One region of the Streptomyces sp. NPDC034049 genome, then DNA from elsewhere that is predicted to be linked to it. Evidence: riboswitches for the same ligand, from Rfam matches in the RefSeq annotation. Region 1 holds a riboswitch; each other region holds the start of a gene.
The links. A riboswitch is a leader RNA that binds a small molecule or an ion and turns the genes downstream of it on or off. The one in region 1 is predicted to bind cyclic di-AMP.
Positions count from the first base shown of each region.

Region 2: linked by a shared signal. The riboswitch ahead of ACZ52C_RS27625 (C40 family peptidase) and the one ahead of ACZ52C_RS13170 (M23 family metallopeptidase) in region 1 are both predicted to bind cyclic di-AMP.
Region 3: linked by a shared signal. The riboswitch ahead of ACZ52C_RS21580 (M23 family metallopeptidase) and the one ahead of ACZ52C_RS13170 (M23 family metallopeptidase) in region 1 are both predicted to bind cyclic di-AMP.

Region 1 is NZ_JBVISJ010000003.1:772,067-775,331, reverse strand. Features, by position in the region: gene ACZ52C_RS13175 (aldo/keto reductase) at 1-545, opposite strand, end outside; gene ACZ52C_RS13170 (M23 family metallopeptidase) at 664-1,725, opposite strand; cyclic di-AMP (ydaO/yuaA leader) riboswitch at 1,736-1,897, opposite strand; gene ACZ52C_RS13165 (PP2C family protein-serine/threonine phosphatase) at 2,152-3,265, opposite strand, start outside.
Region 2 is NZ_JBVISJ010000010.1:190,699-193,963, forward strand. Features, by position in the region: gene ACZ52C_RS27615 (ATP-dependent Clp protease proteolytic subunit) at 121-759, shown strand; gene ACZ52C_RS27620 (hypothetical protein) at 767-1,084, shown strand; cyclic di-AMP (ydaO/yuaA leader) riboswitch at 1,457-1,627, shown strand; gene ACZ52C_RS27625 (C40 family peptidase) at 1,631-2,104, shown strand; gene ACZ52C_RS27630 (DUF6328 family protein) at 2,182-2,730, shown strand; gene ACZ52C_RS27635 (ATP-binding protein) at 2,702-3,160, opposite strand.
Region 3 is NZ_JBVISJ010000007.1:138,666-141,930, reverse strand. Features, by position in the region: gene ACZ52C_RS21585 (GntR family transcriptional regulator) at 79-783, opposite strand; gene ACZ52C_RS21580 (M23 family metallopeptidase) at 989-1,777, opposite strand; cyclic di-AMP (ydaO/yuaA leader) riboswitch at 1,791-1,961, opposite strand; gene ACZ52C_RS21575 (M16 family metallopeptidase) at 2,164-3,265, opposite strand, start outside.

The DNA.
Region 1 (3,265 bases):
GGCTGGAGCGCCACGTAGCGGGCCAGGCCCTCGGCGGCCGAGAAGTCCAGGGAGGCCTTCAGGCGTTCGGGGCTGATGTTGGAGGCGGCTATTGCGCGGACCTTGCCGGCCTTCACCAGGTCATCGAGGGCGGTGATGATCTCCTCGACGGGGACTTCGGGCTTGTCGAAGTGGGTGTAGTAGAGGTCGATGTGGTCCGTGCCGAGGCGGGCCAGCGAGGCGTCGGCGGCGGCCTTGATGTTGGCCGCCGTCAGGCCCTGGTACTCGGGGTGCTGGCTCACCTTGGTCGCGATGACCACGTCGTCGCGGTTGCCGCGGGACCCGACCCACCTGCCGATGATCCGCTCGGACTCGCCGCCCTCGTTGCCCTCGACCCAGGCCGAGTACGAGTCGGCCGTGTCGATGAAGTTGCCGCCCGCGGCGGCGTAGGCGTCGAGGACGGCGAAGGACTGCGCCTCGTCCGCCGTCCAGCCGAAGACGTTGCCGCCGAGGGCGAGCGGGAAGACCTCGATGTCGGACGTGCCGAGCCTGCGAAGAGAAGTCATGTCCAACGTCAACGAGCGGACCGGACGCCCGCATTCCCCATCGACACCGAGGCAGGACGAACGCCGCGTAGGCCCGGGGCTTACGCGGCGTCGCTGTGCAGTGCCGAGGGGCGGCGGGCTACGGGGTCAGGCCCTTGCTGCGGAGCCAGGCCGCCGGGTCGATGCCGCTGCTGGAGCCGCCGGGGTGGACCTCCATGTGGAGGTGGGCGCCCGTGACGTTGCCGGTGGCGCCGACGCGGCCGATGACATCGCCGGTGGCGACCTTCTGGCCGACGCTGACGCCGATGGAGGACTGGTGGGCGTACCAGATCTCGGTGCCGTCATCGAGGGTGAGGACGGTCTTGTAGCCGTAGGAGCCCTCGTAGCCGGCCTGCGTGATGGTGCCGCTGTGGACGGCCTTGATGAGCGTGCCGGTGGGGGCCGCGAAGTCGAGGCCGGTGTGGTAGCCGGAGGACCAGTACGGGCCGGCCTGACCGAAGGTGGAGGTGAGGGTGTACGAGGAGGTGGGAAGGGTGAACTGCTTCGCCAGGGCGGCGAGACGCTCGGCTTCCTTCTTCGCCGCGGCCTCCTCCTCCGCCTTCTTCTGGGCGGCGGCCTCCTTGGCCTCGGCTTCCTTCTTCTCCTTGGCGGCCTGCTCGGCGGCCTTGTCCGCGGCGGCGGTCTGCGCGGCCTCGGCGGCGGCCTTGTCGAAGGCGTCCTGCTGGGACTCGGCCTGCGCCATGATGCGGGCACGCAGCGCCTCGCCGGCGTCCGCGGTGCCCTGCTCGGTCTCGGCGGCGGTCAGACCGGCGCTGCTGAGCGGGGTCCTGGAGGCCTCGGGCTCCGGCTCGTCGGCCTCGTCCTCGAAGACCGAGCCGACGTTCGGCATGTCGGGCATCGATATGGAGACCGGGGCCTTGCCGGACTGCGCGCTGGCCATGCCGGCGCCGCTGACGGCGGCTATGACACCGACGCCGAGGACCGTGGAGCTACGGGCCAGTCCGTTACGGGCGAGTACGCCGCTCTTCTTGGCGACGCGGTGCCGGCCGCGAGCGGGGCGCAGGGTCTCCTCGTTCGGATTCCACTCCTGCCAGGGGCCCTCGTTGTCGCTGTCATAGCTGCCGTAGCCGAACGTCTGGCTCTCGCCGTCACGTTGGGCCGGCACGAACGGGGCTTCGGTCGCGGACCGGTTCGACGCCACGTGGGCGTACTCCTTCCTTCCTCCTCGCCTACCGGGTTAGCTGACGGGTTCGGAGCAGGAAGGTCTCCTACGCGCGTAAACCGGTCGTGCGTACAGCCACGGCGGTTTCCGTGCGATTCACCCCAGGGTGGTGGTTCCCCGGTTCCCTTGCGGGATTCGGCGCATGAGCACGGAGCCGTCTCTTGTGACGGCTGGGACGACCGCGCTGCGTTATCGAACGTTAATAGACGCGAGTACTCCATTCCAAGCTGTTCTGAATGATCGTTCCGGTCTTCGCGCTGGACTTTACGGGTCATGAGGGGTGGAAAACGGGCGAGTTGACCTTGACTCGCGAGTAACAGTTGCCTTGACGGGACGTCACTTCCTCTACGGAACACGGTGACACGGACACGCTCGGTGATATCGGTGTGCGAGCGTGGCCGTGTCTCAGGGGCGGCGGACCGCCAGGAGGGCCATGTCGTCCGTGGTGCGGTCGCCCGTGTGCCGGCGGACCTCCTGCGCGAGGGTCGTCAACAGGGCGCGCGGGGCGGTGAAGCCGCGGCCGGCCAGGCGCGCGGCCGGGTCGTAGAAGACGCCGTGCGCGTCCCGCGCCTCGGAGAGGCCGTCGGTGTAGAAGAGCAGCGTGGCGCCGGACGGGAATCCGGTCTCCTCCGCGCGGTCGGGCCAGGTGCCGAGGTCGTCCATGCCGAGCGGGAGCGCGGGCTGCCGGGCGTCCAGCGTGCACAGGGTGCCGTCGGCGTGCAGCAGCAGAGGGGAGGGGTGGCCCCGGTTGACGATCCGGGCACGGCCGGCGCCGTGCGGGAACTCCGCGAGCACGGCCGTCACGAACCCCTCGTACTCCACCGCCGCGTCCCGCCGCGCGGCCTCCCGCCGTGTTCCCTCCCGGGCCAGCGCGCGTTCCAGCCGCTGGGCCACCGCTTCGAGTGTCGCCTCCTGTTCGGCCGCCTCCCGGAACGCCCCGATCAGCACCGCCACCGCCGACACCGCCCCGAGCCCCTTGCCGCGGACGTCGCCGACGATCAGCCGTACGCCGTGGGGCGTGTCCTGCACCGCGTACAGATCGCCGCCGATCGACGCACCGGCCTGCGCGGCCTCGTACCGCGCGGCGACCTCCAGCCCGCCGATCCGCTCCTGCGGCACCGGCAGTACGGCCCGCTGCGCCGCCTCGGCGATCTCCCGGGCGGTGGCGAGCCGGGCGTCGCTGCGGCGGACGAGGCGGTTGATCAGTACGGCCAGTACGGCGACCGTGGCCACCGTGGCGATCTCGGTGACCGCGTCCACCCGGCCCGCGTCGTCGTAGTAGAAGCGCACGGCGGTGATCCCGGCCACCGACGCGGCGCCGACGACCACCGTGCCGAACAGCGTGAAGAGCGGGGCCGTCACCAGGGGCGCGGCGGTGAAGAAGGGGACCGCGGTGAACTCGCGCGGGGTGAAGTGGTCGTAGAAGAGGCCGGTGGCGATCAGCAGCACGGGAAGGGCGCGGGCGAGCGTACGGGCGTACGAGAACCGCCGCCCACCCGGCTCCCGCACGGCCTCCACG
Region 2 (3,265 bases), on a different contig from region 1:
CACGGCACGGCCCCGTGGAGCCCGGCTCCGCGGGGCCGTTCGCTTTCGGCCGATCCCCTCCTCCTCGATACGTACGTCCTGTACATTTTTTACGGAAGTCGATCAGAGGAGGCGTGTTCCATGCCCGCGAACCGACCATCGGCCCGTCAGATGCTGCCCGAGTTCACCGAGCGCACCAGTGCGGGTCACCGAACGATGGATCCGTATTCGAAGTTGCTGGAAGAACGGATCGTGTTCCTCGGGACGCAGATCGACGAGACGTCGGCGAACGACGTGACGGCGCAGTTCATGCACCTCGAACACCAGTCGCCGGACCGCGACATCTCGCTGTACATCAACTCGCCCGGCGGCTCGTTCAGCGCGATGACCGCCCTCTACGACACGCTCCGCTTCGTCAGCTGCGACGTGGAGACCGTCTGCCTGGGACAGGCGGGTGCGGCCGCAGCGGTGCTGCTCGCGGCGGGCACGCCGGGCAAGCGGTTCGTGCTGCCGGGGGCGCGCGTGCTGCTCCACCAGCCGGCGGTGGCCGACCGGATCGAGGGGCAGGCCACGGATCTGGCGATCCAGGCCGAGGAGTTGACCCGCAACCGCCGGAGGCTGGAGGAGATGCTCGCCCGGCACACGGGCCAGAGTCCCGAGCGGATCAGCGCCGACATCGAGCGAGACCTGTTCCTCGACGCCGAGGCGGCGGTGGAGTACGGGCTGGCCGACCGGGTGATCCCGAGCCGCAGGACCTCGACACGTCCCGGCACGAGGTGAGCCACCGATGCTGCCACCCGAACTTCCGCCGTTGCCCGCGCTCACGCGCGCCGAGGCCGAGCTGATCGACCGTTATCTGGACGTGGTCGACCTGCTCGGCCGGATCAACCCGGCCCGATCGGGTGACACCTACCGCGGGTTGCGCGCGGCGCAGGCGCTCGTCGCCAAGGCGACCGCCCTGCGCGACGCGCTCGAACTGATGCACGCGCGCGGGGAGAACGAGGTGCACGCCCCGACGCTCGCGCGAGCTCTACGGGTCCTGGACGGCGAACGGCGCGCGGGCCGCGTGGCACTGCCCCCGAAACCGGAGGATTCACCCGCCTGAACCGATCCGGGGGCGCTCGCCGTACTACTGACGGGGTGTCCGGTCCAGGTCTCACGCCGTCCGGACGGCCTACCGCGATCGACCCATCGGCCCATACGTCGTGAGGACCTGTGAAGTTGCGCAACATGCCTGGTACCGGGCCGGAATATGCCATTCCGGTGCTGGTGCGGACCTCCTCGACCGACTGGACACAGCAGCCGAAAATGGTCTGTCCACCCGAACGGGTGAGTGGTGAGTAAGACCACAAATACCCGGTTCCGTTGGGATTTTCGGACTTCTGTGCGCCAAGATCCCTTCCTGACGACAAGCCCCCGCCGCAGCGGCGGGGCGATCCGGGTGGACGCCGAGTCCTGCCGCCGCCCGGATGACCGGTCGACAGAAGTGCATCGGCAGGAGTGGAGGACCCAAGCACGACGGGTCGCCGGAACGGTCACGCCATGACCGGGCCGAGCAGCCCTTGGGGTGAAGCCGCGTCAGCGGCCGGGCAACTTCGCCAGCCCGAATCCGACAGGTCATCCTTCACAGGCGGCTGACGAAGGGTTGCGCATGACTGCGCTGAATCGTGTCCCGTCGCTGTTGACCCGGGCCGGCACGGCCTCGGCTCTGACCATCGCCGCTGTCAGCGGCAGCATCGTGGTCCCGGGCGCCGCATCCGGCGCCGAGGCCGCCACGGTGGCGTCGAAGGCACTGAAGGTCGCGGCTTCCAAGAAGGGCTCCCCATACAAGTACGGCGCCGTGGGCCCGAGCAGGTTCGACTGCTCAGGGCTGACGCTCTACTCGTTCAAGAAGGCGGGCAAGAAGCTGCCCCGTACTGCTCAGCAGCAGTACAACAAGACGAAGCACATCTCCGCGAGCAGCCGCAAGCTCGGAGACCTCGTCTTCTTCCACTCGGGTTCGAACGTCTACCACGTCGGTATCTACGCGGGGAAGGGAAAGATCTGGCACTCGCCGAAGACGGGTGACGTCGTCCGGCTGCAGAAGCTGTGGACGAAGAACGTCTGGTACGGCCGGGTCCGCTGACCCACCGTCGGGGGCGGCGGAGCTCTACGCCGCCCCCGACGGGCGTGCGACCGGCGGTTTTGGATACCCGTTCGACCATGGCCGACGAACGCACCCGACCCGCACGCAACGAGACCCCCCTCGAACGCGCCGACCGCAATTTCTCCGAGCTGCTCCAGGAGTTGCGCGTCACCCAGACCGGGGTACAGATCCTCTTCGCGTTCCTGCTGACGCTGGCCTTCACCCCGCGCTTCCCGGACCTGGACTCCGTCCAGCGCGCCACCTACGTCGTCACCCTGCTGCTCGCGGTCCTCGCGGCGACGCTCTTCACCGCCCCGGCCGCTCTGCACCGCTCGCTCTTCCAGCAGAACGCCAAGCCCCTCATCGTCCAGGTGTCGTCCCGGCTGGCCACCGCCGGACTGTTCGTGCTGATGCCGGCCTTCACCGGCTCCGTCCTGCTCGTCGTGGACGTGACCCTCGGCCGGAAGGCGGGGATGGCCGCAGGGGCCGGCACACTCCTCGTCTGCCTCCTCCTGTGGGCCGTGCTCCCCAAGCTGGTGGTCCGCTTCTCCGACCACCACGACTCCTCGGCACGGTCGGCCCCGGACGAGGACCCCGTCAGGTTTCCTGCGGACCGCCCGCGCTGACCGGCTGCGCCGAGACCGTCCACGGGAGTTCGATCGCCACCGTCTTGCCGCCCTCCCGGGTGGGTCTGACGCTCAGCCTGCCGCCGCACTCCGCGGTCAGCCAGCGGATGATCACCATGCCCCGGCCGTTGTCCTGCTGGACGGCGGCCGGCAGCCGTTTCGGGAAGCGTGGATGGCTGTCGGTGACCCCGATGCGCAGCTGCTCGTCGCGGTCGAGGGCGAGGGCCACGGTGAAGGTGGGCGACTGACCGAGGGTGTGCTGCACGGCGTTGGTGGCGAGCTCGGACACGATCAGGCGCACGGTGTCCGCGATGTCGGCGTCGCCCGGCAGGCCCCATTCGGCGAGCACGCCGGCGACGTAGTTCCGGGCGGTGGACACCGAGGCGGGATCGCTCGGCAGAGTGACGGATGCTTCCAGGTGATCTGCCATGGCGAGGCGTCCCTTTCCCACGGGACCGGTGTCCGACAGGGAGCGGATGGTTCGACTACGGTCCCGGACTGGTGCTTCGCGCCAGACTGCCACTACCTGGGCCGT
Region 3 (3,265 bases), on a different contig from region 1:
TTCCATCATTTTTCCGTTCTGCGGGCAGCAGGAAAAATGCCCCTCGGAATTCTTCCCTCTTTGTATACGGCGCCCGTGTTAATGCCGCAGGCTCGGCATGTTTACGGGGTGTTGCGAAGTCCTCACACGTTCCGGGCGCTCCGCCCCGCCGGACCCGGCCGGAAATCGGAGCCGGTGCGCGGCGGTGGCCCGCTCGGTGTGCAGGGACGTGATCGCGCGGGCCCGGTCGCCGTCGCCGCGCGCGACCGCGTCCACGATGCCGCCGTGCTCCGCCCAGGACTCCCCGGGGTCGGCCGGCGCATCGACCACGTACATCCAGGCGATCTTGTGCCGGAGCTGGGCGAGTGTCGAGGTCAGGGCGGGGCTGCCGGAGGCCTGCGCGAGCGTTTCGTGGAACCAGCCGCCCAGCGAGCGCAGATCCTCGCTGTTGCCCCTCCTGGCCCGCTCCTGGCCCAACCTGACCAGTCCCCGCAACACCTTGAGGTGCGCCTCTGTGCGGCGCTGCGCGGCGCGGGCGGCCCCCAGGGGCTCCAGCAGCATGCGCATCTCCAGCAGGTCGGCGGCCTCCTGCTCGGTCGGCTCGGCGACGCACGCGCCCGCGTGCCGGCGGGTCACCACGAACCCCTCGGCCTCCAGCGTGCGCAGCGCCTCGCGCACGGGCACCCGGCTGACGCCGTACCGGCGGGCGAGCAGTTCCTCGGTGAGCCGGCTGCCGCGCTCGTAGACACCCGCGACGATGTCATCACGGATCGCCGTGCATACCGAGTGCGCCGGAATACGCATGACCGACCTCCGCCTTAATCCCCGTGAAACGTCGATGATTGACGTGTGTTCCAGCGACTCTATTGCAGGAAGACGGAATTTCCGACGGCGGACCGGAATCCAGGGATATTTTTTGGACAGGAGGTGCGTCACAAGTGGTGGGTCACCACAACAAGGAAAGCCCCGGCTCGGTGAGCCGGGGCCTCCTGGGAAGCGGGGGCGCGCGTCAGACGTTCACGCCGTGCGAGCGCAGGTACGCGGCGGGGTCGATGTCCGAGCCGTACTCGGCCGACGTCCGGGCCTCGAAGTGCAGATGGGGGCCGGTGACGTTGCCGGTGGCCCCGGAGAGGCCTATCTGCTGGCCGGGGGTGACCGTCTGACCGACGGAGACGCCGATGGACGACAGGTGGCCGTACTGGGTGTACGTGCCGTCGTTCATCTTGATGACGATGTTGTTGCCGTAGGCACCGCCCCAGCCCGCCTCGACGACGGTGCCGGAGCCGACCGCGTGGACGGCCGTGCCGGACGCGGCGTGGAAGTCGACACCGGTGTGGCTGCCGGAGGACCAGACGGCACCGCCGGCCTTGTAGCCGGTGGAGATGTAGGAGCCGCTGATGGGGGCGACGTAGGCGTTGAGGCGCTCGCGCTCGGCCGCGCGGGCGGCACGGGCCTTGATCTCCTCGCGCTCCTTGGCGGCGGCACGTTCCTGCTCGGCCTTCTCGGCGGCGGCCTTCCTGGCCTCCTCCTGCGCCTTCTTCTTGACGGCGGCGACCTCGGCGGCCTGCTGCTGGGCCACGGCCTGGGCGTCGACCTGGTCGGCGACCGTGTCGCCGAGGATGATGATCTGGTTCAGGCCGGTCTGCTCGACGGCGGGCTCCTCCGCAGCGAGCGCGGGGCCGGCGAGGGTGCCGAGGACACCGGTGGTGGTGAGAGCGGCAACGCCCACGTTCCTCGTGGTCGTGCGCTGCACACGGCCGGGACGGCGGTGCTTCCCGGGGGCGCGGGTGAACGCCATGAAGTGGCTGGTCCTTTCCTTCCTTCTCGCCTACCGGGTTAGCTGACGGGTTCGGAGCAGGAAGGTCTCCTACGGCTACCCCTCGTTTCGCGTCGCTCGCGAAGGGCACCCGATTCACCCCAGGGACTTCGGTGGGTCCCCGGCTCCCCTGGCTCACGCCATGGGGACTCGGCGATGACTGTCCGGTGCCGCGGCTGCGGCGAACTTCTGACGAACAGCCGGACCGACGCTAAGTGGGCCGTCTTCGAAATAACAAACGGATCACGGGATTTGTTAACTACGCCACAGGTCAGACACACAACCTCCGCCATCAATACGGACAAACAGGGGCCCTGGTGACTCTTCCGTCACCAGGGCCCCACTGACACGCGTCCGTCCGGCCGCCCCTACTCGGCCGGGACGACGGTGACTTCGCCGATTCCGAGGGCCCTGACCGGCTCCTCGATCTGCGCGGCGTCCCCGACGAGGACGGTCACCAGACGGTCCACCGGGAAGGCGCTCACGGCCGCCGCGGTGGCCTCCACGGTGCCGGTGGCGGCGAGTTGGCGGTACAGCGTCGACTGGTAGTCGTCCGGCAGGTACTGCTCGACCTGGTCGGCCAGCGTGCTCGCCACGGCCGCGGCCGTCTCGAACTTGAGGGGGGCGACCCCGACCAGGTTCTGCACGGCGACATCGCGCTCGGCGTCCGTCAGGCCCTCGGCGGCGAGGGTGCGCAGCACCGTCCACAGATCGTCCAGCGCGGGCCCGGTGTTGGGGGTGTCGACGGAGCCGCTGATGGCGAGCATCGCGATGCCCGAACCGTCGGGCGCGGCCCGCAGCACCTGGCCGAACGCCCGCACGCCGTAGGTGTAGCCCTTCTCCTCGCGCAGGACGCGGTCCAGGCGGGAGGTGAGGGTGCCGCCGAGGCAGTAGGTGCCGAGCACCTGGGCCGGCCACACCCGGTCGTGCCGGTCGGCGCCGACCCGGCCGATGAGCAACTGGGTCTGCACGGAACCGGGTCGGTCCACGATGATCACGCGCCCGGTGTCGTCGGCGCTCACCGACGGCACGGGTCGCCGCGCGGCCGGGGAGCCGGTCCAGGCGCCCAGGGTGTCGGCGAGCAGCGTGTCGAGGTCGACCCCGGTGAGGTCGCCGACGACCACGGCGGTGGCCGTCGCGGGGCGCACGTGCCGCTCGTAGAAGGCGCGAACGGCCGCGGAGTCGATGCCCTCGACGGTCTCCTCGCTGCCCTGGCGGGGCCGTGACATCCGGGAGGTGGCCGGGAACAGCTGCTTGGAGAGCTCCTTGGCGGCCCGGCGGCCGGGGTTGGCGGTCTCGTGCGGGATCTCGTCGAGCCGGTTGGCCACCAGCCGCTCGATCTCGCCGTCCTCGAACGCGGGGGCCCGCAGGGCGTCGGCGAGCAGGCCGAGGGCCTTCTCCAGCCGCGAGACGGGCACTTCGAGGGACAGGCGTACGCCCGGGTGGTCGGCGTGCGAGTCGAGGGTGGCG